2 regions of the Gudongella oleilytica genome follow, and region 2 is predicted to be linked to the other one. Evidence: a T-box and tRNA genes for the amino acid it is inferred to sense, from the RefSeq annotation. Region 2 holds a T-box; the other holds one or more tRNA genes.
What was found. The T-box of region 2 lies ahead of leuS (leucine--tRNA ligase). A T-box ahead of a tRNA ligase gene usually reads a tRNA of that ligase, here a tRNA-Leu.
Positions count from the first base shown of each region.

Region 1: it has a tRNA-Leu gene. The T-box ahead of leuS (leucine--tRNA ligase) is inferred to sense a tRNA for this amino acid. The anticodon was not compared.

Region 1 covers NZ_CP035130.1:1,446,598-1,462,340, reverse strand. The annotation lists gene EC328_RS07005 (endonuclease MutS2) at 1-1,537, shown strand, start outside; gene argS (arginine--tRNA ligase) at 1,842-3,542, shown strand; gene EC328_RS06995 (hypothetical protein) at 3,556-3,771, opposite strand; gene EC328_RS06990 (B12-binding domain-containing radical SAM protein) at 3,917-5,668, shown strand; gene EC328_RS06985 (hypothetical protein) at 5,665-6,405, shown strand; gene EC328_RS06980 (tetratricopeptide repeat protein) at 6,415-7,560, shown strand; gene EC328_RS06975 (bifunctional enoyl-CoA hydratase/phosphate acetyltransferase) at 7,557-8,474, shown strand; rRNA gene EC328_RS06970 (16S ribosomal RNA) at 8,762-10,297, shown strand; tRNA gene EC328_RS06965 (tRNA-Ala) at 10,540-10,615, shown strand; rRNA gene EC328_RS06960 (23S ribosomal RNA) at 10,805-13,742, shown strand; rRNA gene rrf (5S ribosomal RNA) at 13,884-14,000, shown strand; tRNA gene EC328_RS06950 (tRNA-Asn) at 14,093-14,167, shown strand; tRNA gene EC328_RS06945 (tRNA-Leu) at 14,174-14,261, shown strand; tRNA gene EC328_RS06940 (tRNA-Met) at 14,295-14,371, shown strand; tRNA gene EC328_RS06935 (tRNA-Met) at 14,435-14,511, shown strand; tRNA gene EC328_RS06930 (tRNA-Glu) at 14,531-14,605, shown strand; tRNA gene EC328_RS06925 (tRNA-Val) at 14,611-14,686, shown strand; tRNA gene EC328_RS06920 (tRNA-Asp) at 14,814-14,890, shown strand; tRNA gene EC328_RS06915 (tRNA-Thr) at 15,001-15,076, shown strand; tRNA gene EC328_RS06910 (tRNA-Tyr) at 15,143-15,227, shown strand; tRNA gene EC328_RS06905 (tRNA-Gly) at 15,246-15,319, shown strand; tRNA gene EC328_RS06900 (tRNA-Arg) at 15,345-15,421, shown strand; tRNA gene EC328_RS06895 (tRNA-Gln) at 15,428-15,504, shown strand; tRNA gene EC328_RS06890 (tRNA-Lys) at 15,563-15,638, shown strand; tRNA gene EC328_RS06885 (tRNA-Ser) at 15,642-15,732, shown strand; tRNA gene EC328_RS06880 (tRNA-Ser) at 15,736-15,743, shown strand, end outside.
Region 2 covers NZ_CP035130.1:1,303,207-1,318,949, forward strand. The annotation lists gene EC328_RS06135 (AI-2E family transporter) at 1-1,021, opposite strand, end outside; gene nifU (Fe-S cluster assembly scaffold protein NifU) at 1,099-1,536, opposite strand; gene nifS (cysteine desulfurase NifS) at 1,537-2,718, opposite strand; gene EC328_RS06150 (RrF2 family transcriptional regulator) at 2,715-3,152, opposite strand; gene EC328_RS06155 (L-threonine 3-dehydrogenase) at 3,544-4,506, opposite strand; gene leuS (leucine--tRNA ligase) at 4,698-7,109, opposite strand; T-box leader at 7,154-7,350, opposite strand; gene asnS (asparagine--tRNA ligase) at 7,414-8,802, opposite strand; gene EC328_RS06170 (replication-associated recombination protein A) at 8,916-10,202, opposite strand; gene orr (ornithine racemase Orr) at 10,324-11,385, opposite strand; gene EC328_RS06180 (GlmL-related ornithine degradation protein) at 11,395-12,759, opposite strand; gene oraE (D-ornithine 4,5-aminomutase subunit OraE) at 12,749-14,965, opposite strand; gene EC328_RS06190 (ornithine aminomutase subunit alpha) at 14,965-15,330, opposite strand; gene ortB (2-amino-4-oxopentanoate thiolase subunit OrtB) at 15,330-15,743, opposite strand, start outside.

The DNA.
Region 1 (15,743 bases), 140 kb from region 2:
ATTTGCAAAAGGTAAACTGGCTTTGGATATGAAGGCAACTCAGCCGATCCTGAACGATAGAGGCTTGATAAATATAAAAAAAGCCAGACATCCTCTGCTTACAGGTAAGGTTGTTCCAATAGATGTTTATCTTGGAGGGGATTTCAACACTCTTATCATTACCGGACCTAATACAGGAGGCAAGACTGTAACCTTAAAAACAGTCGGTTTACTTACGCTAATGGGACAATCGGGTCTTCACATACCAGCAGATTTCAATTCACAACTGGCTGTTTTTGATCAGGTTTTTGCAGACATAGGGGATGAACAAAGCATTGAGCAAAGCTTATCAACTTTTTCCTCACATATGACTAACATCGTTCAAATATTCGCAGAGCTTAAAACAAACAGTCTTGTATTGTTTGATGAACTTGGTGCAGGAACAGATCCAGTCGAGGGTGCTGCACTGGCAATGGCTATACTTGATCAACTGAAAAACAGGCAGATCAGGACGCTTGCTACTACGCACTACAGCCAGCTAAAGGTATACGCGTTGACTAGTGATAACGTTAAAAATGCGTCAGTTGAATTCGATGTTGAGACCTTAAGCCCTACTTATAAGCTCCTAATAGGTGTACCAGGTAAATCAAATGCCTTTGAGATATCAAAGAGGCTTGGACTCCCTGAGCATATAATAAATCAGGCGAGGGAACTGGTTTCACAGGAGAACATTGAGTTTGAGGATGTTCTTCAGGCAATGGACAGGGACAGAAGAATGGCTGAGGAAAACAAGCTTGAAGCTGAGAAAATAAAAAAGGAAATTGAAGCTCTGCGAGCAGAGATGGAAAGAGAGCGAAAGAAACTTGAAGAGACAAGGGAGAAAATAATACAAAAAGCAAGAGAAGAAGCTCTGCAAATAGTGAGATCTGCGAAGGAAAGCAGTGATCTTCTTGCAGGGGAGTTAAGGGATCTTGCTGCTGAGTTGGATAAGGAAAAGGCACGAAGGCTTCAGGAAGCACAGGATATGATTCGAGAGGAGCTGAAAAACCGCGAAAGCGCCGCTGGAAACGGGATAAAAGAGGTAATATCCAATAAACCTCCTAAAAATCTCATGGCGGGAGAGTCTGTCGAGGTCCTTACTCTAAATCAAAAAGGTATCGTACTTACTCCGCCAGACGATAAGCAGAATGTCGATGTCCAAATAGGAATAATGAAGGTCACTGTTAAGCTTTCGACATTGAGAAGGTGCAAAGATGAGCAGCCTACGGTGGCTCAAAGGGGAGGGAAAACTTCTCTTGGGGCTAAGTCCAAGACTATCAAGACCGAGTTGGATCTAAGAGGCAAGAATATCGAGGAAGGGATTCTTGAGGTGGATAAGTATTTGGATGATGCTTACGTGTCGGGGCTCAAAGAGGTATTTATAATCCATGGCAAGGGTACGGGAGCATTAAGAGAGGGAATAAAGCAGTATATGAAAACTCATAGGCATGTTATGACAATGCGCGCAGGCAAATATGGTGAGGGCGGAGATGGTGTCACTGTAGTTGAGCTTAAGTGAGTAAGATTTGACATCTCTTATATCGTAATCAAATAATGTTGAAAATAATGTGATTATAGGGTATATTTAAGTAATAAATATTGAGTCAGAGATGGGAAAAGTACTCAGATGGATATCAAAGCGAGCCGGGGTTGGTGTAAGCCGGTGATTGAAATCAAAAGGAAAAGAATCCCTGAGACTGCGAGAGTACGTCGATCGCGTTAAGATCTCAAGCGGGCATAATTGCCAATAAGAGTGGTACCACGGGATAGCTCTCGTCTCTTGCAGGAGATGAGGGCTAATTTTATTTTTAGGAGGAGATTGAATGTTAATATTTAAGGACAAAGCAGTGGACCTGCTTTCTACGATCATAACCGATCTGGAAAGGGAAGAACTGGATAGCCTGATAGAGATCCCACCATCGTATGATATGGGGGATTATGCATTCCCCACCTTCAGGCTGGCTAAAGTTTTGAGAAAAGCTCCGGACATTATAGCACAGGATCTGGCTGACAAACTGAAGGAAGATGATAACTTTGAAAAAATTGAAGCGGCTGGACCCTATCTCAATTTTTTCATAAGCAGGGAAAAACTTGCACAAACGACTATTTCCGAGGTATTAGAGAAAAAAGAATTGTATGGCTCCTCGAATATCGGAGAAGGGAAAAAGGTTATAGTAGAATTCTCATCACCTAATATTGCAAAACCCTTCCATATTGGGCATATACGTACTACAGTAATTGGAAATTCCCTTGCCAAAATATACAAGTTCCTTGGATTCGATACTATTAAGATCAACCATCTTGGAGATTATGGTACTCAGTTTGGTATGCTCATATCTGCATTCAAAAAATGGGGGGACAGAGAGGTCATAGAAGCCAACCCAATTAAAGAGCTTCTTGCTCTTTATGTAAGATTCAACACAGAAGCCGAAAACGATCCTCAGCTTAAGGATGAGGCAAGATACTGGTTCAAGGAGCTGGAGAACGGAAATCAGGAGGCTTACGAGCTATGGCAATGGATAAGAGAGATTAGCCTTAAGGAGTTTAGCCGAGTATATGATATGCTGAAAATAGACTTTGACTCCTATGCAGGGGAAAGCTTCTATTCCGATAAAATGCCTGAAGTACTTGAGGAAATGAAGGCGAAGGGAATAGTTAAGGAATCTGAGGGTGCCCTGATAGTTGATCTGGAGCCATACGGAATGCCTCCTGCTTTAATTATGAAAAAGGATGGCTCAACGCTTTATACGACAAGAGATATTGCAGCAGCTATCTATAGAAAGAATCATTACGATTTCTATAAAAATCTATATGTTGTAGCTTCTCAACAGAACCTTCACTTCAAGGCATGGATGAAGATCGTGGAGTTGATGGGGCATGAATGGGCGAAGGATTGCATTCACATTCCATTCGGGATGGTCAGCCTGGAAGAAGGGACTTTATCCACAAGAAAGGGCAGAGTAGTATTCCTTGAGGATGTTTTAAATACAGCCATTGAAAATACAAGAAAGATAATTGAGGAAAGAAACCCAGGCCTGGCTGACAAGGATGAGGTTGCAAAGCAGATAGGTATTGGAGCAATACTATTTCAGGAATTATTTAACCAAAGAATAAAGGATTATGTCTTCAATTGGGACAGGACCCTGAGCTTCGAAGGAGAAACCGGGCCATATGTTCAGTATACCCATGCTAGAGCAAATTCACTTTTAGAAAAGGGTGGATTTGACGATAAAGGCAAGATCGATTATAGTCTCTTAACCAATGAAGATGAGACCAATATTATCCGACTTATCTACAACTTCCCGGACACAATAGTCGATTCCATGGAGAAGAACGAACCATTTTTTATCACCAGACATATCGTTGATCTGGCAAAGGCATTCAACAAATTCTATAACAGTACCTCAATCATAGTTGAGGATGAAACTCTCAGGAACACAAGGCTTGCACTGACTTTCGCAACAAAAACAGTAATCAAGACAGGATTAGGACTTCTTGGTATAGATGCACCGAATAAAATGTAAAAAAGAGACTTTGTCAAATTGACAGAGTCTCTTCCTTTAGGTATTCCAGAAATCTCTCCTGTGGCATTTCGGCAAGAGACGCCAGTTCCTGGAGGATATTGTTCCTCAGCTGAAGGAATTGATCAATATTAGTTGATTTACCTGTATACTCAAGGGCTTCAATGATCAAAAGCATGTCATCCTTAGACATTTCCTGTATTGAAATTCTGTCGAAATCAAAGTGTTTCATTTTTTGTCCCCTTTCAAATGTTCTTTCACTATTCTATAATGTTTAGGATAAAGATTCAATAGCCTACAGGCAAAATCGATTGGCACGCGCGTTCTTTTGTTGTAGAATATGATTACAGTCAAATTCCTGTAAGGAAGGTATTGCGATGAAGACTTTATTGGTTGCCCTAAACTCAAAATATATACATTCAAACCTAGCTATTAGATATCTTAAGGCATATGCTGGTGAGCTATGCGATATTAGGATTGAAGAATTCACAATAAATCAGAGAGTCGACTCAATAGCCGCCGAAATATTTCGCATTAAAGCTGATATAGTGGGTTTTTCCACCTACATTTGGAATATCGAAGAGGTACTGGATATTTCGAGAATTATAAAAATCGTATCTCCAGAAACCCGTATCCTACTTGGTGGCCCGGAGGTATCCTATGATCCGGTTGAGATACTTCAGAGTAATAGATTTATAGATATTGTTATTTACGGAGAAGCTGAAGAAACCTTCAGAGAGTTGATCACTGGAAAGAATGTAGATGAAATTGATGGTTTAGCCTATAGAAAAGGGGATGAAGTATTTATTAATCCTCAAAGACCACTTATAGAGAATCTTGATGACATTCCATTTCCTTACTCGGAGAATGACGGCTTGGAAAATAAAATAGTGTATTATGAGGCATCCCGTGGGTGTCCATTCAATTGTTCATTCTGCTTATCTTCAACAATTCCTGGTTTAAGGCGATTCTCAATAGATAGAGTGAAAAGAGAATTGGACTTCTTGATAGGCTCCGGTGCCAGACAGATTAAATTCGTAGATAGGACATTTAATGCAGATAAGAGCTTTGCACATCAGATAATGGAACACATAGCTCAAAACTCAAAGCAAATGACAAGCTTTCATGCAGAAATTTCAGCCCACCTTGTTGATCATGAGCAGTTGGAATTTTTCAAAGGACTAAGGAAAGGGTTGTTCCAATTTGAAATCGGGGTCCAGTCGACCAATCAGGATACTATAAATGCAATTGGCCGGATTACTGACTTCAATAAACTGAAGGAGGTTTCAAAGACCATAGCTTCATTCGGTAATATTCACCAACATCTGGATCTTATTGCAGGACTTCCATTTGAGGATTATCATAGATTTAGTAAATCCTTTGATGATCTCTTTGAGATAAATCCTGAAAAAATACAATTGGGATTCCTCAAGCTCCTAAAAGGGTCGAGGCTTCGGGATGAAGCTGAGCTTTATGGATATGAGTTTCTGGAAAAAGCTCCCTATGAGGTATTAAAGACAAAATGGCTAAGCTACGAAGATATAATCAGACTAAAAGACATTGAAGAATTGGTTGAAAGATACTATAATGAAAGGCTTTTCAAGTACAGCATTACACATATATCCATAAAATATTTTGAATCTGCATTTAGATTTTTTGAATTATTTTCAGATTACTGGAGAAGGTCGAAGCTGTATGATCAAGCACACAGCAGGGAATCCTTATACAATATTCTATTTGAATTCTGTAAAAGCATGGATATTGAGGATATGGCTCTTATAACTGACCTTATTAAGCTGGATTTTTATGTAAACAATGATTTGAATAAGCTTCCAAAAGCTTTCGGCAAAACTAATTCTCTTGAAGGGTCCACACTTCACGATCTTTTGAGGAAGACTGAATTAGTTAAAACCTATATACCAGAGGAGCTTGAGACATCAATAAAGGATCTTATTAAAAGGATCAAAGTTGACTATTTTAGTACGGACATATTCCAACTTATTAAGGCAGCTCCACCATACTCTTATTCTGAGACAAAAACCGCAGTCATGATCTATAGTCCTCCTATGAGAAAAGAGGATAAAAAAATATTTGATGTAACAAAATTTGTCAGGGAGGTATTGGTTTGAATATCATTCAAGATATAGCATACGTTAACGGAGAAGTATTAAAAAAGACGACAGAAAACGTCAAGGAAAATCCTCAGGTACTGTTTTTAGGATTTGCATATGTAATTGTCGGGATTGGGGTATCATTTCTGATGAACTATCTCCTCTCAGGACCAATTGGCATATTCGGTGGTATCATAATGGCGATACTGCAAAGTGCACTTGTATCAAGCTATCTCTTCGTATTAGGGAATGTAATAGTCTATAATCGTTTTCGGTGGAAAGATGCCAGATATGGATTGACTCATTACCTTTGGAAGGTATATGGAATATTTTTCATATTTTATATATCAAATATGGTGCTTAATCTCTTAGCCGGAATCATTGGAACGATCATTTACACAATATATTGGGTACTGCCTTTGATAATATTATTACTCCTTAATCCATTGCCTGAAGCGATATACATTAAAGACAGAGATCCACTTGACACGATTATATATACTTTTGGATTTATGAAAGAGAACTGGCTAAATTGGCTGATTCCGAATATTGCTTTTATGTTTTTGATATATGTTTTCACAAGTGGCATCTTCAGCTCGGAGATTTTAGGAAGTGGCTCTGGAGGAATTGTGTGGTTTATTATGCTTATTGCTTCAGGAGTGGTTATTTCTGTCGGGATGTTATATAGAGGGCATCTATTTGCACTGCTTAATGGATCGACCAGAAGAAAAAGGCAGTTCATGCGAAAATTTTAGGAGGTAGCAATGAAGGAATCAGACAAATATTTTTCAATTAAATCTAAGGATGTAGGTTTTGTTAGCCTCAAAGGGAAAAGTGGTGAAAGACTTGCTCTTATTGGATTAGATCCTGATCTTCCTCTTCCCGTAATTACTGAGAAACTGATCAAGGATTTAAGCAATTCGGGTGAAGATAAGGAGATATCCGTTGATCAGATAGTCGAGGGGATATCATATACTTTGGGTGCTGACGAGAACTTTCCCCACAAGAAAGATTATGTTAAAATCCTGAAATACTACAGTCCCGATATTGATAAGCTGCTGCTAAGGAAAGCTCTCGAAGAGCTTGATAATGGTGATTTGGTTACTAGCGGGATGTATCTTCGGACACTAAAACAATTGATCCCTTCACATGATGGTGATTTCTATTATGCAATTGTGCTTGAACGCCTTGCAGAGGAAATGCTTCAATCAGAAGACCCATCTAAGGGGATCAAGTTTCTGCAAGAATCAACCTTGATCCTTGAGAAGATCCTTGAAGAGGACTCTGAGTATTATCCAGCATATTACAAGCTTGGATATCACTACAGATACCACAATCAATTTGCAAAGGCGAAGTTAACCTGGGACAAGGTACTAAGTCTTGACCCTGATGAATTTAGGAAGGAAGAAATAAGGCTTCAACTTGAGTCCGTAGAAACTGATTACAGGATAGAGATGGCACTTTCCTATATGGATAACATGAAGTATGATCTGGCATTAGACCATCTTCTGAAGCTTTTACCAGCAGAATCCAAGAACTGGTATGTGAATTATTTGATCGGTCTGGCTTACAGAGGCTACGGGGATGTTGAGAATGCGATAGAGTACCTTAATATCTCATTAGAATTAAAAGATAATGTAGCAGACACCTATAATGAGTTGGGAATTTCCTATTTTAATGAAGGCGATATCGGTACAGCCATAGAAATTTTTACTGATGGTCTGGTAAAATGTGGAGAAGATTACAGATTATATTTCAATAGAGGTCTTGGAAGGCTCAACACTGGCGACTTTGATAGCGGTCTGCTTGATATAAGGACAGCTCATAAGCTGAATCCCAAAGATGAAGGTGTAAAAGCACAGCTGTATTCATTGGAAAACTACATGAAGGAAAAGGGAGGATCAATATGATAAAATCATTGGATGAGTTACTGGAACTTAAGGGTAACAAGATGAAGCTTGCTGTAGTTGCTTGCCAGGATGAAGACGTACTGGGAGCTGTCGTAGAAAGTGCGGAGATGGGGATAAGCGACCCTATACTCATAGGTTCAAAGCAGGAGACCTTCGATTTTGCAGAAAAGCTCGGTCTCGAGATATCAACCTTCAGATTCATTGAGAGTTCAAGCCTTGAAGAGGCTGCTGAAACGGGAGTAAGGCTCGTATCCGCGGGAGAAGCAGATTATTTAATGAAGGGCTTGGTCGATACTTCAATATTACTAAAAGCAGTGTTAAACAAGGAATGGGGATTAAGAACAGACAGCCTCTTAAGCCATGTCATGGTCTATGAAATCGGCACTTACCATAAGCTGCTCTATCTGACAGATGGTGGAATGAACCTCTATCCCGATGTTGAGGAGAAAGCAAAAATTATTGACAATGCATCAGTTGTAGCGAGAGCTATGGGTAATGAAAAGATAAAGGTGGCTGTTTTAGCTGCTAAGGAAAAGGTAAACCCCAAAATGCAGGCAACAGTTGATGCTGCTGAGTTGGAAAGATTGGGCAAAGAAGGAAGATTTGGAGATGATGTGATCGTTGAGGGACCGATGGCTTTGGATCTGGCATTGTCAAAAGAAGCGGTCCAGGTCAAGAGATTTCCCGGGGAAGTAGCTGGAGATGCGGATATTCTGCTTGTGCCAAATATTGAAATGGGTAACGGTATTGGCAAGGCAATAACATATTTGGCAGGCGGGAAATCGGCCGGCATAATCATGGGAGCAAAAGTTCCTGTAATTTTAGTCTCCAGAGCAGATGACAAGGAAACAAAACTTTACTCAATTGCACTGGGAAATATGATTGCCAAGTACTCAAGAGAAATGGCTAAATAGAGTCATCCTCCACCATAAAAACAAGGCATTTTCACATTAATTATTTATAAAAACCCGTTGACTTTGAGGATAAAAGGTGGTAACATTTATAAAGTCAGCACTACATTTGAGGATGCGTTAAAAAACCTAAAAAAACCTGTTGACACCGCTTAAGTATAGATGCTATACTAAGCAAGTCGCCTCAAGAGGGCGGCGAATGAACCTAGATAACTAAACAGTGTGAGAGCTTTGAATGAACCAAAGATTTCAATTTTTTAAGAACAAATAATATGAGCTAAATCAAACTATTAAATGAGAGTTTGATCCTGGCTCAGGACGAACGCTGGCGGCGTGCCTAACACATGCAAGTCGAGCGAAGTGACTCAGAGAGAAGTTTTCGGATGGATCGAAGAGTCATCTTAGCGGCGGACGGGTGAGTAACGCGTGAGAAACCTGCCTTTCACAAAGGGATAGCCTCGGGAAACTGGGATTAATACCTTATGAAACTGAATTACCGCATGGTAGATCAGTCAAAGCGAATAAGCGGTGAAAGATGGTCTCGCGTCCTATTAGCTAGTTGGTGAGGTAACGGCTCACCAAGGCTTCGATAGGTAGCCGGCCTGAGAGGGTGAACGGCCACACTGGAACTGAGACACGGTCCAGACTCCTACGGGAGGCAGCAGTGGGGAATATTGCACAATGGAGGAAACTCTGATGCAGCGACGCCGCGTGAATGATGAAGGCCTTCGGGTTGTAAAGTTCTGTCCTTGGGGAAGATAATGACGGTACCCAAGGAGGAAGCCCCGGCTAACTACGTGCCAGCAGCCGCGGTAATACGTAGGGGGCGAGCGTTGTCCGGAATTATTGGGCGTAAAGGGTTCGCAGGCGGTCTGATAAGTCAGATGTGAAAGGCGTAGGCTCAACCTACGTAAGCATTTGAAACTGTCAGACTTGAGTTAAGGAGAGGAAAGTGGAATTCCTAGTGTAGCGGTGAAATGCGTAGATATTAGGAGGAATACCAGTGGCGAAGGCGACTTTCTGGACTTATACTGACGCTGAGGAACGAAAGCGTGGGGAGCAAACAGGATTAGATACCCTGGTAGTCCACGCCGTAAACGATGAGTGCTAGGTGTTGGGGGTCAAACCTCGGTGCCGCAGCTAACGCATTAAGCACTCCGCCTGGGGAGTACGTACGCAAGTATGAAACTCAAAGGAATTGACGGGGACCCGCACAAGCAGCGGAGCATGTGGTTTAATTCGAAGCAACGCGAAGAACCTTACCAGGGCTTGACATGCCGCTGACCGGTGCAGAGATGCATCTTTATCCTTCGGGGTACAGCGGACACAGGTGGTGCATGGTTGTCGTCAGCTCGTGTCGTGAGATGTTGGGTTAAGTCCCGCAACGAGCGCAACCCTTGTCTTTAGTTGCCATCATTAAGTTGGGCACTCTAAAGAGACTGCCGATGACAAATCGGAGGAAGGTGGGGATGACGTCAAATCATCATGCCCTTTATGTCCTGGGCTACACACGTGCTACAATGGTCGGTACAACGAGAAGCAAGTCAGCGATGGCAAGCAAATCTCTAAAAGCCGATCCCAGTTCGGATTGCAGGCTGCAACTCGCCTGCATGAAGTCGGAGTTGCTAGTAATCGCGGATCAGAATGCCGCGGTGAATGCGTTCCCGGGTCTTGTACACACCGCCCGTCACACCATGGGAGTTGTCAATACCCGAAGCCAGTGAGCTAACCAGTAATGGAGGCAGCTGTCGAAGGTAGGGGCAATGACTGGGGTGAAGTCGTAACAAGGTAGCCGTATCGGAAGGTGCGGCTGGATCACCTCCTTTCTAAGGAAGATTTCAGGATAAGTATCTCGCACTGTTTGTTATATATAATTCACAATGCACAAATCACAATGCACAATTGTGAAATGTGAATAGTGAATTAAATTAACTTGGCAAGCCAGAGGCAAACTGGCCTTTGAACAAAATTGTTCATTGTCAATTGTCAATTGCGTAGTGCCCAGCAATAGAAATATCCAAAATCTATGATTTTGACATATTTCATTGACAGGGTATTAATTGATTACGGGGGTGTAGCTCAGCTGGGAGAGCACCTGCCTTGCAAGCAGGGGGTCAGGAGTTCGATCCTCCTCATCTCCACCAAGAGATCCAATGCACGATGAACAATGCACAATGCACAATTAAAAGAAGTCATCCTGAGCGAAAGCGAAGGATCTTAGGTTTAGACTTAAGAGAATGACCCTGATAACTGTGAACTGTGAACTGTGAACTGTGAATTGTCTCAACTGAACATTGAAAACTAAATCTAAGAAGAAGAACAAACATGAAATAGGTCAAGTTATTAAGAGCATAGGGCGAATGCCTTGGCACCAAGAGCCGAAGAAGGACGGGATAAGCACCGAAATGCTACGGGGAGTCGCAAATAGACGTCGATCCGTAGATATCCGAATGGGGGAACCCACTTGAGCAACCCTCAAGTACTCATGACCCAATAAAATAAGTCATGAGAGGTAGACCAGGGGAACTGAAACATCTAAGTACCCTGAGGAAGAGAAAGAAACATCGATTTTCAAAGTAGCGGCGAGCGAAATGGAAAGAGCCCAAACCTGATTTATCAGGGGTTGAGGACACAGCAAAGGAATGAATGATCCATAGTCGAAGAAAGCTGGGAAGCTTTGCGAAACAAGGTGATAGCCCTGTAGACGAAATGGAAGATTCACAGGCTGTGCTCCAGAGTACCACGGGACACGAGAAATCCCGTGGGAAGCAGGGAGGCCCACCTCCCAAGGCTAAATACTACTTGGTGACCGATAGTGAACAGTACCGTGAGGGAAAGGCGAAAAGAACCCCGGGAGGGGAGTGAAATAGAACCTGAAACCCTATGCTTACAAGCAGTGGAAGCACGTTAAAAGTGTGACCGCGTACTTTTTGTAGAACGGGCCAGCGAGTTATGATATGCAGCGAGGTTAAGTAATTAAGTTACGGAGCCGTAGGGAAACCGAGTCTTAACAGGGCGGATATAGTTGCATGTCATAGACCCGAAACCGGGTGACCTATCCATGGGCAGAGTGAAGTTTTAGTAAAATAAAATGGAGGCTCGAACCCGGTAGCGTTTAAAAGCTATGGGATGACCTGTGGATAGGGGTGAAAAGCCAATCGAACTCGGAGATAGCTGGTTCTCCTCGAAATAGCTTTAGGGCTAGCCTCAAGAATGGATGAGATGGAGGTAGAGCACTGAATGGTCTAGGGGCACATAGTGTTACCAAAACCTATCAAACTCCGAATGCCATACTCATAAGCTTGGGAGTCAGACTGTGGGGGATAAGCTTCATAGTCAAAAGGGAAAGAGCCCAGATCACCAGCTAAGGTCCCAAAATACTGATTAAGTGGTAAAGGATGTGAGGTTTCACAGACAACCAGGATGTTGGCTTAGAAGCAGCCATACATTTAAAGAGTGCGTAATAGCTCACTGGTCGAGAGACCTTGCGCCGAAGATTTCCGGGGCTAAAATCAGATACCGAAGCTGTGGGATGTATAAATACATCGGTAGAGGAGCATTGTGTAAGGGACGAAGGTGTACCGAAAGGAGCGCTGGACATTACACAAGAGAGAATGCTGGCATAAGTAGCGAAAGGTGAGTGAGAATCTCACCCGTCGAAAACCTAAGGTTTCCTGAGGAAGGCTCGTCCACTCAGGGTAAGTCGGGACCTAAGCCAAGGCTGAAAAGCGTAGGTGATGGACAACAGGTTATGATTCCTGTACTGGAGGTATTCGTTAACAGAGAAGTGGGGACGCAGGAGGATATGCAGAGCGTGCGGTTGGAAGAGCACGTCTAAGCACGTAGGGAGAGAAGACAGGCAAATCCGTTTTCTTAATGATCCTGAGGTGTGATGGGGATCGAAAAACAAGTAGAGAAGCTGCAGACTCCACACTGCCAAGAAAAGCCACTATCGAGAATATTTTCACCCGTACCGCAAACCGACACAGGTAGGTGAGGAGAGAATCCTAAGACGAGCGGAAGAACCTTTGTTAAGGAACTCGGCAAAATAGCCCCGTAACTTCGGGAGAAGGGGTGCCATTTGGAGTGGATATCATACGATATATAAGCTTTGGATGGCCGCAGTGAAAAGGCCCAAGCGACTGTTTACCAAAAACACAACTCTCTGCTAAGTCGAAAGACGAAGTATAGGGGGTGACACCTGCCCGGTGCTGGAAGGTTAAGGGGAATGCTTAGAGGAAACTCGAAGGTGTGAACTTAAGCCCCAGTAAACGGCGGCCGTAACTATAACGGTCCTAAGGTAGCGAAATTCCTTGTCGGGTAAGTTCCGACCCGCACGAAAGGTGTAACGATTTGGGCACTGTCTCAACAAAGGATCCGGTGAAATTGTAGTACTCGTGAAGATGCGAGTTACCCGCGACAGGACGGAAAGACCCCGTGGAGCTTTACTGCAGGCTGACATTGGATTTTGGCATTGCATGTACAGGATAGGTGGGAGGCATAGAAGCAAGTGCGCCAGTATTTGTGGAGCCGTCCTTGGGATACCACTCTTGTGATGCTGAAATTCTAACCTGGCACCGTGAAACCGGTGTGGGGACACTGTCAGTTGGGCAGTTTGACTGGGGCGGTCGCCTCCTAAAAAGTAACGGAGGCGCTCAAAGGTTTCCTCAGCACGGTCGGAAATCGTGCGAAGAGTGTAAAGGCAGAAGGAAGCTTGACTGCGACACCAACAAGTGGAGCAGGAACGAAAGTTGGACTTAGTGATCCGGTGGTACCGCGTGGAAGGGCCATCGCTCAACGGATAAAAGCTACCCCGGGGATAACAGGCTTATACCCCCCAAGAGTCCACATCGACGGGGGTGTTTGGCACCTCGATGTCGGCTCGTCTCATCCTGGGGCTGAAGTAGGTCCCAAGGGTTGGGCTGTTCGCCCATTAAAGAGGCACGCGAGCTGGGTTCAGAACGTCGTGAGACAGTTCGGTCCCTATCCGTCGTGGGCGCAGGAAATTTGAGAGGAGCTGTCCTTAGTACGAGAGGACCGGGATGGACAAACCTATGGTGAATCAGTTGTCTTGCCAAAGGCATGGCTGAGTAGCTAAGTTTGGACGGGATAAGTGCTGAAGGCATCTAAGCACGAAGCCCCCCTCAAGATGAGATTTCCCATCACGGAAGTGAGTAAGACACCAGGAAGACGACCTGGTAGATAGGTCTCAGGTGAAAGAGCAGCAATGCTTGAAGCTAAGAGATACTAATATGTCGAGGACTTGACCTAAACCAATGCACAATGCACAATTGTGGAAGTAAGGATTTAGGGTCTAAGACCCAAGAGAATGACCCAAGTAATTGTGAACTGTGAACTGAGAATTGTGAATTGAAAGAAGTAATGTTTGTTCTTAGAAAGATTTAGTTTTCGTCTGGTGACGATAGCAAGAGGGAGACACCTGTACCCATACCGAACACAGAAGTTAAGCCTCTTAACGCCGATGGTACTTGGTTGGAAACGACCTGGGAGAGTAGGAAGTTGCCAGACTAATGACCTAACATAGCGAACGGAAGTAAGCTTTAGCAGGTCAGATGTCGCGCAGTCCAAATCTATGATTTGGCAAACGCAGCCGACTCTATTCTTAGGTAGCTCAATGGCGGAGCAACCGGCTGTTAACCGGTAGGTTGTGGGTTCGAGTCCCACCCTGAGAGCCAGAGTATGCCGGGGTGGCGGAACTGGCAGACGCACAGGACTTAAAATCCTGCGACCCTTAAAGTCGTACCGGTTCGATTCCGGTCCTCGGCACCATAACTCTATGGCATAAAAGGGTTAAAAAATTGACGCGGGATGGAGCAGTCTGGTAGCTCGTCGGGCTCATAACCCGGAGGTCGTAGGTTCAAATCCTGCTCCCGCAACCATAATTTACTCCGTAGGAAATCAATTGCGGAGTGCCAGGTTGGTGCAACCATTATATTTAACTTGGCGGCGTAGCTCAGTTGGCTAGAGCATGCGGTTCATACCCGCAGTGTCAGCGGTTCAAATCCGTTCGCCGCTACCACATTTTAACTAAAAATATAGGCCCTATGGTCAAGCGGTTAAGACACCGCCCTTTCACGGCGGTAACCCGGGTTCGAGTCCCGGTAGGGTCACCATTAGTGGGCGCATAGCTCAGTTGGGAGAGCACCTGCCTTACAAGCAGGGGGTCACAGGTTCGAGCCCTGTTGTGCCCACCACTTACATCAATGAACAATTTATAATGCACAATGCACAATTAAAAAATCACCTTCTGTCACAAAATCACAGGGTATTCTGAAATAATTGTGAACTGTGAATTTAGAATTGTGAATTATAACTATCATTGGCCTGGTAGTTCAGTTGGTTAGAATGCCAGCCTGTCACGCTGGAGGTCGAGGGTTCGAGTCCCTTCCAGGTCGCCAATTTTCAATTGACAGTGTACAATTGACAATTGACAATTGAAACATAACAAATATTTTAAGGATAATTATTTAATTGTCAACTGTCAATTATGTAATTGTCAATTGCTTAAGCTGGCGTAGCTCAATCGGCAGAGCAACTGACTTGTAATCAGTAGGTTGGGGGTTCAATTCCTCTCGCCAGCTCCATTGAAGTACTCCATAGGAAATCGTTAGGTGTCCTTTAGGATTGATGCATAGCAAGGGAATAGATATGGAGGAGTTCCCGAGTGGCCAAAGGGGACGGACTGTAAATCCGTTAGCTAAGCTTTCAGTGGTTCAAATCCACTCTCCTCCACCAAATAAACTTAATAAATATGCGGGTGTAGCTCAGTGGTAGAGCCCCAGCCTTCCAAGCTGGTTGCGAGGGTTCGATTCCCTTCACCCGCTCCACCAAAATCTAAAAGTTTATAAACATGCACCTATAGCTCAGTAGGATAGAGCAACGGACTTCTAATCCGTGTGCCGGGGGTTCGAATCCTCCTAGGTGCACCATAGTGTTGGGGTGTAGCCAAGTCGGTAAGGCACTAGACTTTGACTCTAGCATTCCACAGGTTCGAGTCCTGTCACCCCAGCCATTTTTAACTAGTTAACCTATACTGCATGCAGTATATTTTTTTACCAATAATATAATATGATCCATTAGCTCAGTCGGTAGAGCACCTGACTTTTAATCAGGGTGTCCCGCGTTCGAGTCGCGGATGGATCACCATTTGGAGAGGTACCGAAGCGGTCATAACGGGGCGGTCTTGAAAACCGTTAGGGCTTTGCGGCCCACGTGGGTTCGAATCCCACCCTCTCCGCCAAAAGGAGAAGT
Region 2 (15,743 bases):
TTGGGCCCAGTATGTTGTTCTCCATCCATTGGATAAGTAAAAAGAGCGCTCCCACCCATAGTGCCTTCGTGGGACTGGAAATAAAGGCGAACACAACTGCCGGCAGGAATCCAAGGAAAGGTCCGATATAGGGGATGATATCCGCAAGTCCTGTTATAAACCCGATTATTATCGCAAACTCTATTCCCATCAGGAACAGGAATATGGTAGTGGTAATTCCAACTACTACAGCCATGAGAAGTCTGCCCCGGATAAACTGCGACATCGCATCATCCATCTCGCCGAGAAGCTTATATATCTCCTCCTTGTACCTTGAAGGGATCAGAACATCTACTTTCTTTTGGAAATGGTCCTTGTCAACCAGGAAGTAGAAGGTTAAAACAGGTGTAAGTACCAGGCTTACTATCCGTGACAGCATACCAGCCAGACCGAGAATAAACTTCTCTGCCCCGTTTGCAAGGCTTTGCTGTATCCGGTCGATGTTCTGTGAAACTACATTTTCAATTGACTGGAGTATTTCAGGCATCTCACCAAATGTGTCAGAATAGCTGGAGTAAAGATTCTGGAACCAATTTGTGACTGAAGTTAAGTACTGAGGCAGATTTGCACCCAGTCGCATGATCTCCCTGCCTGTTCTTGGAAGCACTGCAAGGAACAATATGACGATGCCGCCCAGGATTATTAGGTATACTATGGATGCAGCAAGGATCCTTTTCATCCCCTTCCGTTCAAAGTAAGTGACGGAGGGATTTAATAGATATGCCAGCAGCATTGATACCAGTATCGTGAAGAAGGTATCTGATATAAGAGTATACTTCCTGAATATCTGCACCACAAAATAAAGGGCGAATAGTGTGATTATCCCCCAAAGGATAAGCTTGGTATTGTAATGGATCGCCTTTCTCGGTGCCACATACCTGTTTCCAATATTTATCAGATAGTAGATGATAAGGAAAAGAAGGATCGGTAAAAGGATCCATACGAGTTTTACTGAAAGCACAGGCGCTGTGCTCAATCCCATAAATATCCCCCCAAAGCTGCAAAAGACTCTGGCATGACGCCAATATCAGCTCCCGCCAGAGTCTTCCTTCTTAAAGTTTATTCTTCGTCAGCGTGGTCGTGGAGATGCTCGTCATCGAAGTCAACATCTTCCAATCCCTCTATTTTTACCCCTGTTTTATGGGAATAATCAAGCAGAGCTGATTTGATTGCCTGCTCAGCAAGTACGCTGCAGTGCATTTTTACCGGTGGAAGTCCATCAAGCGCATCTGCTACTGCCTTGTTTGTAAGCTCCATGGCTTCCTTTACTGTTCTTCCCTTTATAAGCTCAGTAGCCATGCTAGATGACGCTATCGCAGAACCGCATCCAAAGGTCTTGAATTTTACGTCGGTTATTATCTCTCCGTCTATCTTAAGATACATCTTCATTATATCACCGCATTTTGCGTTGCCTACTTCACCGACGCCGTCTGCGTTCTCTATCTCTCCAACATTGTGCGGATGCATGAAGTGCTCCATTACCTTCTCTGAATACATTTATTTGTTACCCCCTTGAATTTTTTCATATAACGGTGACATCATTCTCAATCTGTCCACTATTCCCACGAGCTTTTCAACAGCAAAATCCACCTCTTCCTCAGTGTTGCCTGTTCCCAGTGACAGTCTAAGTGAACCGTGGGCTATTTCGTGAGGAAGGCCTATTGCTAATAGCACATGGGATGGATCAAGAGAGCCTGAGGTACATGCAGAGCCGCTTGAGCCAGCGATGCCAACCATATCAAGGCTCAAAAGAAGCGCTTCGCCCTCGATAAACTGGAAGCAGAAGTTGGCATTGCCGGGAAGTCTTTTCTCCGGGTGTCCATTAAGTCTGACGTATGGTATTCTTTCCTTAATGCCCTTGATCAATCTTTCCCTAAGTGAGATCAGGTAAGTAGTATTCTCCTCAAGATGCTCGTAAGCAAGCTCAATTGCTTTTCCAAGGCCTACTATACCAGGTGTGTTCTCAGTTCCTGCCCTTTTGTTCTTTTCCTGTGCGCCGCCTGCTATAAGAGGATCTATCTTTGTTCCCTGCCTGATGTAAAGAGCTCCAACGCCTTTAGGTCCGTAAAGTTTATGAGCTGACATGCTTAAGAGGTCGATGTTCATTTCCTTTACGTCAATAGGAAGACTGCCTACTGCCTGAACTGCATCAGTATGGAAAAGAACTCCGTGTTTCTTCGCCAGTTCTCCAATTTCCTTAACAGGCTGGATAGTACCGATTTCATTGTTGGCAAACATTATGGAAATAAGTATTGTCTTTTCGGTTATTGCTTTCTCAAGCTCCTCAAGCGATATCATCCCGTACTCATCAACGTCCAGATATGTCACCTTGAAGCCTTGCTGCTCAAGATACTCACAGGTATGGAGTATTGCGTGGTGTTCGATTTTTGTGGTTATGATGTGGTTTCCCTTGTCCTTATTCTTATATGCTATTCCTTTGAGTGCCCAGTTATCAGCCTCAGAGCCGCCGCCTGTAAAGAATACCTCGGTCTTCTTGGCCCCTATGGCCTTGGCAACTCTTTCCCTTGCCTTGTCAATTGCAAGCCTCGAGTGGTTGCTAAGCGCGTATACGCTTGAGGGATTTCCATAAAACTCGCTGAAGTATGGTAGCATTTCCTCAAGCACTTCTTTTTTTACCGGTGTGGTTGCAGAGTGGTCCATGTATATCATTTTGTTCATTTTAATTCCTCCCGATATAGTCCCGGCTGGCTGTCTCTAACCATATCCTCAAGGCTTATGGAGTCGATCACCCTGTCGATGCTATCCTTTATTTTAGCAAACACCAATCTGGTTGCACAGCTATCGTCCCTCACGCAATCAAAGCCGTCCTCAGATACACATTCTGAAGGTGACATTTGCCCCTCCAGAGATCTCAGAACCTGTCCAACAGTTATTTCATGCGGTTTTCTTGACAGCATGTATCCGCCATATGCTCCTCTTGTACTTGTAAGAAGCCCTTCCTTCTTCAGGCTTGAAAACAGCTGTTCAAGGTAGTTCTCTGACAAGCCCTGCTTTTCCGCTACATATTTAAGAGATATTGGCCCCTGTCCATAATCCTGAGCCAATTGATACATCGCCATTAGCCCGTAACGCCCCTTGGTTGACAGTTTCATTCATTTCACCTCTTTAATCCCAACTGCTTTGGTTGGTTTTACTTTTTCAGTATAGTATATCCGGGTAATCTTGTCAACATTGAAAACACATGAAGATAATGCAAAATTCACAGATCACAACTCAAAATCAAAATAAAGAGAAGTTGGAATGCTGGAAGGGGAAAGCTATAAGGGGAAAGGGGAAAAGGAAAGGAATAGTTTAAATTGACAATTGACGATTGACAATTAAAAGTAAAAAATCCTCCTCTAATTCTCAGAATAACTGGATATCGCAGTCATCCTGAACGATAGTGAAGGATCTTATCTTATTCATTTACTACCTACTACCTACTATTCGTTATTTTGAATTATCGGGCGGGCAGGGTCGTCCGCACCCTACTTATATAATTTGCTAAATCTTGATATTCAACTTCTTACTCAGCTTCTCAAGCATATCCTTTGTCATGTCGTCCAAAAGGTATTTAGGTGCCCAGCCCCACTCTGCCCTGGCTGCGCTGTCGTCAAGTGAATTTGGCCAGGAATCTGCTATCGCCTGCCTTATAGGGTCCACATCGTATTCAAGAACAAATCCGGGGATGTGCTTTCTTATAGATGCAGCGATCTCTTCAGGATCGAAGCTCATAGCCGCGATATTAAAGGCATTTCTGTGGATCAGCCTTGAACTGTCTGCCTCCATCAGGTTTAGGATTGCATCAAGGGCATCAGGCATGTACATCATATCCATCTTTGTTCCCTTATCTATAAAGCTTGAGTATTTTCCATTCTTAAGGGCTTCATAGTAAATATGCACTGCATAGTCGGTAGTTCCCCCTCCAGGCAGTGTATCGTAGGAAATAAGTCCTGGGAATCTGACACCCCTCGTGTCAACCCCGAATTTATGGAAATAATAGTCACATAATAGCTCGCCTGCCACCTTGGTGACACCATACATGGTGCCAGGTCTCATCACAGTATCCTGTGGAGTAGAATCCTTTGGAGTCAAATCACCAAAAACTGCAATCGAGCTTGGTGTAAACACAGACAGCTTTTTCTCCCTTGCAAGCTCAAGCACATTATAAAGCCCGTTCATGTTAATGCTCCAGCACAGGTCCGGCCTTGCTTCGCCAGTTGCTGAGAGTATGGCAGCGAGGTTTACAATGGTATTTATTCCGTATTTGTCTACCACCTCTGCCATACGATCCTTATCCATAACATCTATTACTTCAAATGGTCCGTTTTCAATGAGCTCCTTATGGGTTTCCTTGGCTTTAAGATCGCTGATGATAACGTTTGCATTACCATAAACGTCTCTCATTCTTACTGCCAGCTCGGAACCTATCTGTCCAAGCGCTCCAGTAATAAGTATCTTTCTCATCCACTGCACCTCCGTAGTCTTTTGGAATTGCTATATTGCTATTATAGCATAATTATCTGAGGTTGATATAAAAATCTCATTAAGAAGGCCCGGACAAGTCCGGGGCAGACCGAAGACAAAGCTCAACAATCCTTATTGATTGCTGAGCTTTGTCTTCAGCCTTAATTTGCCGCCATGTGGCGGCAGATTGACTATTTTACAACTATGTTGTAGATCTTCCCTGGAACGTAGATTTCCTTCACGACAGTTTTTCCATCGGTAAATTTCTTCACGCCGGCAGATGCAAAAACTTTTTCCTTGATGCTCTCTGTGCTCTCATCAATGCTGACCTCAACTGTACCTCTCACCTTTCCATTTACCTGAACAGGCAGATCAAAGACCTTGTCTATGGTCTTCTCCTGGTCGTATTCCGGCCATGTTGTCTGGAACAGATATCCTGGCAGGCCTGCGATCTCCCACAGCTCCTCTGTTATATGTGGAGCAACAGGATTCAACAGTATGAGGAATGTCTGGAAGTCCTTTTTGTTAAGCCTTCCAAAGTCATTGAATTCGTTTAAAAGACTCATCATTGCAGCAATTCCAGTATTGAATTTTAGGTTTTCGAAGTCCTCGGAAACCTTCTTGATAGTCTTGTGGATGCTGGATTCAAGCTCAGGAGTGTAGGAATTCCCTTCTGTCAGTATCTCCTGAAGTCTCCATACCCTGTCGAGGAACCTCCTGCAGCCCTTCACACCATTATCGGACCATGGAACGGCTTTTTCAAAATCTCCGATAAACATCTCATAGGTTCTTAGCGTATCAGCTCCATAATCCCTTACTATATCATCGGGATTAACTACATTTCCTCTTGATTTTGACATTTTTTCATTGTTGTCGCCAAGGATCATACCGTGCGATGTCCTCTTTGCATATGGCTCAGGCATTGGAACCACACCGATATCGTAGAGGAACTTGTGCCAGAATCTTGAGTATAGAAGGTGAAGGGTTGTATGCTCCATGCCTCCGTTGTACCAGTCTATTGGCGACCAGTATTCAAGTGTTTCCTTGGAAGCCAGTTGATCATGGTTGTCCGGATCCATGTATCTTAGGAAGTACCAGGATGAACCTGCCCATTGAGGCATGGTGTCAGTTTCTCTGTGAGCCGGTCCTCCGCATTTGGGGCAAGTGGTGTGTACCCATTCATGGATCGCAGCAAGAGGTGATTCCCCGGTATCAGTCGGCTCATAGTTTTCAACCTCAGGAAGCTTTAGCGGAAGCTCAGACTCAGGAATAGGAACCCAGCCGCATTCGTCGCAGTGTACCAATGGGATCGGCTCGCCCCAGTATCTTTGTCTCGAGAATACCCAGTCCCTAAGCTTGTAGTTTACCTTTCTCTCTCCGAGACCTTCCTTCTCGATCCAGTCAAGCATCGTTCTGATTGCATCCTTTACCTCCATGTCATTTATGAAACCGGAGTTAACAAGGATCCCTGAGTCGGTATCAGTGTAGGCCTCCTTTGTGATGTCGCCGCCTTTTATTACATCGATGATGGGCAGATTGAACTTTGTAGCAAACTCCCAGTCTCTCTGATCGTGGCCAGGTACTGCCATTATTGCCCCTGTACCATAGGTCATTAGAACGTAGTCTGATACCCAAAGAGGTATCTCCTTACCAGTTGCTGGATTTATTGCTGACAAGCCTCTAAGCTCGACACCGGTCTTTTCCTTTACAAGCTCTGTCCTTTCAAAGTCTGATTTCTTTGAAACATCTGCCCTGTATGCCTCCACCAGGTCGATGTTTTCTATTCTGTCTCTGTATTTATCGATCAATGGGTGCTCAGGAGCTATTACCATGTAGGTTGCCCCAAAAAGAGTGTCCGGTCTGGTCGTAAAAATCCTTAGTACGTCATCTCCGCCGACGATCCTGAAGTCCAGTTCTGCTCCCTCAGACCTTCCTATCCAGTTGATCTGCTGGATCTTAACTCTATCAATATAATCGACAGTATCCAGGTCATTGATAAGCCTTTCCGCATATTCGGTAATTTTAAGCATCCATTGGTTTTTGACGCGTCTGATGACTTCGCTTCCGCAACGTTCACATACTCCTCCCACTACCTCTTCGTTGGCGAGACCGACCTTGCAGGAGGTACAGAAGTTTATTGGCATTTCCTGTTTGTATGCCAATCCTTTTTCAAACAGCTTAAGGAATATCCACTGAGTCCATTTGTAGTAATTTGGGTCTGTTGTGTTTACCTCTCTGGACCAGTCGAAGGAGAAGCCTATTGATTTTAGCTGTCCCTTAAACCTGGCAATGTTTTGCTCTGTGACGATCCTTGGATGGATCTTGTTCTTTATTGCGAAGTTCTCAGTTGGAAGTCCGAAGGCATCCCAGCCCATTGGAAAAAGTACATTGTAGCCCTGGTATCTTCTCTTTCTTGATACGATGTCAAGGGCAGTGTATGGTCTCGGGTGACCTACGTGGAGTCCATTTGATGATGGATACGGGAACTCCACAAGAGCATAGAACTTCGGCTTCTCACTGTTGTTCTCGGCTCTATAGCATTGGTGCTCATCCCATATATCCTGCCATTTCTTTTCGATGGACTTTGGGGTGTAGTCTTTCATTTACATTACCTCCTCAATTTACAAAAAATAAAACCTCTCGCCCTGTTAGAGACGAAAGGTTAATTCCGCGGTACCACTCTTTTTGATAATCCCACTCGATGCCTGTAACGTAGGCGTTCCGTCCCCGGCTTACACAGGGGATCCTCCCGGACGAGTTCAGCAATTCTCTCTGCAGCCTTCCACCAGCCGGCTGCTCTCTAAAAGAGGCTCCTTGCTTAATATTTCCGTTCATCGATGTTGTAATTTAGCTAAAATTATAGCAAATGCCAAGCCTTTAAGCAAGACATATTTAACCGGGCTAATCTTAGAACTCCGCCGAGTTGACTGTTCTTGGGAATGGGATAACGTCTCTTATGTTTGACATTCCTGTGATGTACATAATTGCTCTCTCAAAGCCAAGTCCATAGCCTGCGTGCTTTGTTCCGCCGTATTTTCTAAGCTCCAGATACCACCAGTAGTCCTCCGGGTCCATTCCATTGTCGATTATCTTTTGAGTGAGGACGTCGAGTCTCTCCTCTCTCTGGCTTCCGCCAATTATCTCTCCGACTCCGGGCACCAGAAGGTCCATGGCAGCTACGGTCCTGTTGTCCTCGTTTACCCTCATATAAAAGGCCTTGATCTCCTTGGGGTAGTTGATTACGAATACAGGCTTTTGGAATATCTTCTCCGTTATATATCTTTCATGCTCTGTTTGAAGGTCAATTCCCCATTCCACTGGATACTGAAATTCCTCGCCTGATTTTTTCAGAAGCTCCACTGCTTCAGTATAGGTTACGACACCGAACTCGGAGTTTACTATCGACTTTAGTCTTTCGATTATCCCCTTGCTTACGAAGCTGTCGAAAAACTCCATTTCCTCAGGAGCATTTTCTAATACATAGTTCACAATATACTTAAACATATCCTCAGCAAGCTTCATGTTGTCTGTAAGGTCTGCGAAGGCAATCTCAGGCTCTATCATCCAGAACTCAGCGGCATGTCTTGCGGTGTTTGAGTTTTCAGCCCGGAAGGTAGGTCCAAAGGTGTATGTATTCTTGAAGGCAAGAGCAAACACTTCTGCTTCAAGCTGCCCGCTGACTGTAAGATTTGTCTCCTTTCCGAAGAAGTCCTTTGAAAAGTCAACTTTCCCGTCCTCCGTCCTTGGAGGGTTCAGCATATCAAGGGTACTTACCCTGAACATTTCTCCTGCACCCTCTGCGTCCGAAGCGGTGATTATAGGAGTGTGGGCATATACGAAGCCTCTCTCCTGGAAGAACTTGTGGATGGCAAAGGCAAGGATCGACCTTACTCTGAAAACGGCGCTGTAGGTGTTAGTCCTTGGTCTTAGGTGCGCTATGGTTCTCAGGTATTCAAGTGTGTGACGCTTCTTTTGAATGGGATACTCGCTGTCGCTCATTCCCTCAAGTTCAATCGATGACGCCTTGACCTCGAATGGCTGCTTAGCCTCAGGAGTTTCCACGAGAGTGCCTGACACCCTTATTGCTGAGTAGATAGGCAATTTCTCTATATCCTTGAAATTTGTTAAGGTATCGTCATAAACAATTTGCAGATTCTTAAAAAATGTTCCATCGTTAAGTTCTATGAAGCCAAAGGCTTTTGAGGATCTGGATGTTCTGATCCATCCCTCCAGGATGATCTCCTTGTCAAGGTAGTCCTTATAGCCTCTGTAAATGTCTTTTATAGACAAACTCATTGTATCCCTCCTAAGTAATGTGAGCCATCGGTAGCCATCGGGGACGGTCCCTTTTGGCTGTAATTGTGTGGATTTATATGCATTTCCTGCCAAAAGGGACCGTCCCCGATGGCTTATTCTTTTTCCAAGCCCTGACCTGAGGGCTTGTAGTATATTTTATCCTCGAAGCCTTCCGGCAGATAGGTCTGCTCCACATAATGCCCCGGGTAGTCGTGAGGATAAAGGTATCCTTTCCCATGCCCCAGCTTTTCGGCTCCCCCATAATGGGCATCCCTGAGGTGACCTGGCACTCTGCCTATCTCGAGGTTCCTGACATCATCCATTGCCTTGTCTATAGCTACTATTGCACTGTTGCTTTTCGGTGCATTGGCAACATATAATGCAGCCTGGGAAAGGATTATCCTTCCCTCCGGCATCCCTATGGCGTGGACTGCCTGCAATGCTGCAACCGCAACCTGGAGTGCCATAGGGTCGGCATTACCCACATCCTCGGAGGCTGCTATTACGATCCTCCTTGCGATAAATATGGGGTCTTCGCCTGCATTTATCATCTTGGCAAGGTAGTAGGATACGGCCTGTGGGTCAGAGCCTCTCATGCTCTTTATAAATGCTGAGATGGTGTCGTAGTGTTCGTCCCCGCCCTTGTCGTATCTTGCTGATTTGACCTGGATAGAGTCCCTTATGCCATCAAGGTCTATTGTCCTCAATCCATTTTTATCTGGCTCGGTGGATAATACTCCGATTTCAAGTGAATTAAGAACGATTCTACCATCACCCTGTGCTATGGTCAATAGATAATCCAGTGCCTCATCCTCCAGATGGACATTATAATCCCCCAGTCCTCTTTCCTTATCCGTAAGGGCTTTATCCACAAGAAGCCTCAGATCTTCTCTTTCAAGTGAGTTGAGGACTATGACCATAGCTCTTGACAGAAGAGCTTTGTTAACCTCAAAGTAAGGATTTTCAGTGGTTGCACCAATAAGGATGATTATGCCTCGCTCTACAAATGGCAGCAGAGCGTCCTGCTGAGACTTATTGAACCTGTGGATCTCATCAACGAAAAGGATAGTCTTTTTGCCAGTCATTTTTAGGCTTTCCTCGGCTCTTGCTACCACCTCACGAATATCCTTGACTCCGGCTGTTACGGCTGAAAGCTTTTCAAATCTCATCTTTGTCTGGTTGGCGATTATCATTGCAAGTGTCGTCTTGCCTGTACCCGGTGGCCCGAAGAAGATCATGGAATTTATCCTGTCAGCCTTTATGGCTCTTCGTAAAAACTTACCCTCTCCAAGCACATGATCCTGTCCTACAAAATCATCCAGATCCTGAGGTCTCATCCTGTCTGCAAGCGGTGCTGACTTTTTTAGTTTTTCCTCCATAGATATAGAAAACAAATCCATTTGATCACCCTCATAGGTTGGTGTTACCATTATACCACATCAAAAGACAGTCAAGAAGCCGTGAAATTACACAAGATATAAAATTTCCGGTCAAATTCTCATTTGACCGGAAATCATTTTGTTAAATATAGTACTTTTCTACGAACTCAGAGGTCATCAGACGAAGTATGCTGACGTAGTGCATGTTGAATCTCACTACATCGCCTACCTTGTAATCGGTTTCGGAATCAGAGCCGTCGACTATAAGATGATCTGAGCTTCCACCAAGAACGATCAATCCATTGTCCTCTGGTTTCAGTGTACCAATGTCAAGATCCTGCTTGCCAACTGCACATAGAAGTCTTTTTCTTACTCCTCTGTCAACAAAGGTTGGAACCTGTCCGAATGCATCTCTGCCGATTTCCTCTGTCGGGACTGAAGGCTTTTCCTTGACCTCTATTATCTCAGCCTCAAGTACGAAGGCTGTGGGGTCCGTTCCCTCCATTTGATTGCCGTATGCTGATTCTGTCCCTATTACAAATACCTCCCCAAGCCTTAGATGGTTTATGCCTTCAGGGAATTCTCCCTCCAGCATATATACTGAACTTGAGTTTCCACCTGATACTATCTCAAGTGGAAGGCCATAATCATTTCTTACTCTCTCGGCCAGGTCTGTCAGTCTTTTCAGGATCTTCTGATTTGGTATTACTCCGCCGTAGCAGGTCAGGTTTACACCAAGACCAGAAATTTTTATCCATCTAAGTTTTAACATCTCTTCTATTGCTTTGAGGAGTTCATCTTCCTTGAAGTAGCCTTCTCTCAGGTCACCAAGATCAGCCATGATGATAATGTTGTGTTTCTTGTTGTTTTTTTCAGCTGCTTTATCAAGAGCCTTTACTGTCTCAAGCTCGGAGTTAAGGGAATAATCTGCGTACCTTACCAGCTCTTCAGCCTCAGATATCATCGGCAGCCTCAGCATTATTTTAGGAAGCGGGAAATCCTTCATCCTCTTAAGGTTTTGAAGCCTTGAGTCTGCCAGAAAATCGACGCCGCCATCAATATATGCCTTAACCAGCTCAGGCTGTGCGCAGAATACCTTTGTTACTCCTGCCACGGTAACGCCCCTGGACTTAGCCAGGTTAGTTATTTTTCTTACGTTGTTCTCTACTTTTTTTGTGTCTACTACTATTCTTGGATAAGCCATCCTGACCTCCTATCTCAAACCCATGCTTTTTAGCATAAGGTCAAGGGCGATCTCGGGGTATTTCTTGCTCATTACACCCAGAGATGCCATGATATAGTGATTATCTATCAAAATTTCAGCCTCTTTATTAGGCAACAGATCTGTTCCGTTGTTTGAATGAGGTATGTTCTTAAGGATATCAAGTCTTCCAGGCAGTCTGGTCAGAGCTCCCCCTGTTCCTACGATATACTTAACTCCAGTGAGGTCCTTACCTTCGGCTATGGTCTTCTTGCCACTTGGTCCATAGAGATTCTTAAGTCTTCCACCGTGTCTTTTTATTGCAGTGATGGCAGCATGCTCTGTCAGAACCTCCACAAAGCGCTTTTCAAGCTCTGATACAGGAATCGGTTTATGGTGCTCTATAAGATTTTGGAAAGCTGGTTCATCCAGTTCCAGTTCCTTCATCAGAACGTCTTCGCCTACCATGGCGACAATATTCCTCATATTCACGTATACGCCAAGGTCACCCTCTACAGTTCTCTTTGCCTTTGGCTCAGGGCTAAGGATGATCCTTGCGATCTCTTCGCTGTCCTCTGTCACTGAATGGACGTCTGTCGTTGCCCCACCCACATCTATGGTTACCAGGTCGCCTATCTCATTGTATAAAAGCTGACTGGCCTCCATTACCGCTCCAGGTGTTGGCATTATATTTCCTGTTACAAGCTCTCTTATATGCTCCATCCCCGGTGCATGTATGATGTGCCTTTCAAATACATCCTGTATGACCCTTCTTGTCGGCTCGATATTTAGCTCATCGATCTTTGGATAAACATTCTCTACGAGGTAAAGCTCGTCTCCCGATTCCTCGAAAATATCCTTTACATCGTCCTGATTCTCGATGTTTCCAGCATAAATCACAGGAATACTAAGTTTCAGCTCTGCTATCAGCTCACTGTTGTGCAGGGCAGTTTCCCTTTCGCCGTAGTCTACACCTCCGGCTATAAGGATAATATTGGGATTGATTTCCTTTATTTTTCGAAGATCTGACTTCCTGAGCTTTCCTGCTGTTACGAACTTGATGTTTGCACCTGCACCAAGAGCTGCTTCCTTTGCCGCTCTCACCGTCATATCATAGACAAGACCGTGTACCGTCATCCTAAGACCACCCGCAGCAGAGCTGGTGGCTATTAGTTCACCATACTCCACAGAGTCCACTTTTAGATTTCTGCACAGATCGTCTATTGCTTCCTTTAGTCCAATATTCACATCCCCCTGAAGGACAGAGGTTGCCCCCTGCCCTTGTCCGAGGAATTCCGGATTTGTGGATATATTATGAAAGGCGTTTACTACAGTTGTCGTGCTGCCTATCTCGGCAACGAGAAGATCAATCTTCATTGGTCATTTCACGTCTCTTCTTCACCAGGAATGTGGCTACATGTGAGCCCTTGGTACCTCTCCCGAAGCCTGCATCCATTCCATGAGCCACTGCAAGCTCATTGGATACCTGAGTTCCACCGGAGATAAACATCATTTTGTCTCTAACGCCCTTCTCTATTGCGTAGTCATGAAGCTTCTGCATGTTCTTGTAGTGTATGTCGTCATGGGAGATGATCGTTGAAGTCAATACAGCATCAGCATTCATCTCTATGGCAGCATCGACAAGCTTCTCAACTGCTACTGAGGTACCGAGTATGTGACACTCTATACCATATTTCTCGATTCCGCCGTGTTTAATATCAATGATTTCCCTTATGCCTACTGAATGCTCATCCTCTCCGACGGTTGCTGCCACTACCTTCATCGGCTTTGCAGCTATGTCCTTTCTAAGCTCATCCTCAGACAGCTCCTCAGGCTTGGGAGGAATTACAAGGGTAGTGGTATCGATAGTCATGTTAAGTCTTCCCTTGATCTCTACTCTGGTTCCCTCTGCCTCCTGCATGATCTCCTTGTGGATGACCTCGCAGTCGGTAAGATTCATCTTCTTTGCGAATTCAAGAGCTGCGAATTCTGCTGTTCTTATATCTGTTGGAAGGAACATTGTAAGGTGGACGATCCCGTCTCCCCTCCACTCCATTTCCGGTTTGATCTTTGTAGTTCCAACTAACTCCTTGACCTCTTCAAGTCTTACGTTCACGTTATCTGTCTCATCAAGCTCATCGATATAGATTATCTTTGAGGGATCCTCGAAGGTTCCGCCGCCGATAAGCTTTGATGGCTCAGAAACAAATTCCTCACCGTATTGAGCTACATTATTGTATCCGAAGTGTGCAGTTACAGGAGCCATATAGTCAGAATCTCTTTCGAACACTGTCCCTGCTCCGACGCCAGCATCGATCTTTCTAATTATCCCATCGCCATTTCTCTCCGGGTATTGTCCGGAGTCAACGAAAAATCCTGCCTGAACTGCCTCGAAGTAACCACCTATTTCAAGCATCTCTTCCATAAAGAGAACTGCTCTTTCCTTAAGTTCTCTCACCTTGCCTCCTAACTCCTTGCTGTCCTTCTTAAGCTCTATCATCGACATCAAGCCGTCCATGCCATTGAAGGCTTGCTTTGCAGTATCTATTGCTTCGATGTTGTATATATGCCAGGGAACGTTTCTTCCTTCGTCAGGAGTTATGGTAGACTGAATATCAGCCGATGTCAGTTGTGAGATCAAAAGATTCAGTACATGGGTAACAGTTGCCTCTCTTGTGGAGGATTCCATGTACTTGGTATTCATCTGTGCTCTCATTCTGTATTCTTTGAAGAGATCTCTCAACGCTACTGCATATGGGAGGTCAAGTCTCATACTTGGAGCTGGCGGAGCTGTTGGAGGTACTGTAGAAAGGCAAATATTTCCCTTCTTCATTCCAACCTTTACTGAGAATATGGAGTTGATTGCATGCTGAACCATAAGCTCAGGCATTACCTTCCATGCTTCTCTCGCAGTTGCATTGGCATTGTGAGCTCCGTCGATCTGAGCTATATCTGCCCAGGTCATTACCTTTTTAGCCTCAGCAGCATCCACGAAGGAACGGATCATATTTATGTTTCTGTAAAGAACGTTGTATTGTGGGTCCTGATGAGCTCCGTTTACGCCTTCCTCAGCAAACATTACAGCGATCTCCGGACCAGCTACGCCCGATACGTATGAGTGGTAGTTTATGGGCCTTCCTACTTCTTCCTCAATAAGGTCAAGTGCCTTTCTCTGAGCCCTTACCTGCTTTCTGCTTATGGGAATACCGCCTACTCCCTGTGGTGTTCCCTCAATAAGGCTTTCAAAGTGTGACTGGCCAGCAGTACGAATAACCATAATGTGGTCAGCTCCATGCCATGCAGCCATTCTCATTCTTCTGATGTCATCCTCAAACCTTCCTGATGCGATCTCGGTAGTGATTACAGGCTGCGGCTGTGGGTCTATGGAGTCAAAGTACTTTGCTGCCGGGAGCGGTTGGCTTTGCTTCAGGCTCTCTGAGGAATCGTAGTATTCAAATTTACCTATTTGCCTCTTTTCACCTACGCCCTCTCTCCAGTGCCAGCCTCTTCTCTTAGGCCTGTAGCTTTCCAGGTCCTTTAAAAGCTCTTTTATGTCCAATTTTTGATTAGGTTTCAATTCCATTATTTCGCACCTCCGTTAAACAGTGGTTTGACCTCATCCCAGGAAGCTCCGTCAACCAGCATAAGACCAGCTTCTCTGATACCGATGTTCTTTGCCTTGGCGAGCTTATAGACTATGTGTCCTGCACCTTTGCCAATGAGTCCCCTGTCTATTGCATTGTCGACGATACCCTTTGCCTCTACGCTTGAAAAGCCCATTCTAAGAAGCACACTTCTCTCAATGGATGGACTGGTATTCTTATATCCCAGTTCTATTATCGGATCAACAAGCTTTTCAGCCAACTCCCAAAATCTCGCCTCAAGCTGCTCGTCAGAGAGATCGGCAAGATGTTTTCTCCTGTCCTGAAAATCGTCTGCTCTTTTCATTATTTCGCCTCCGTTTCAACTTCGATATCTAATTCAGCTAATACAGCTCTTACGAATCCTTCATTCGACTTGGTGTCAGCGATCAGGAATGCAAGATCCTCAGCTGTTGCCTTATTTACATTATAATTGGTTATGCAGTTTCTTATATAAGACTTCCTGGTTTTTTCAAGATCAAGCTCTTCTATGCAAAGGTATCCGGGATCCTTTGGAAGAATTATGTTCTTTCCCGGGATCTCCTGGCTGGGATCGCCAATAAGGATCTCTATGCCATTCTCCTTGGCAAATGTAAGCTGGGGAAGGATATGCTTTCCTGCTCCTGTGTATTCTGTTTCCTGAACTACTACTATCTGGTCCTGTTCAAGCTCCTGTGCTACCTTAAAGGCTGCTGCCAAAGCAGTGTTCCCTGCAGGTCC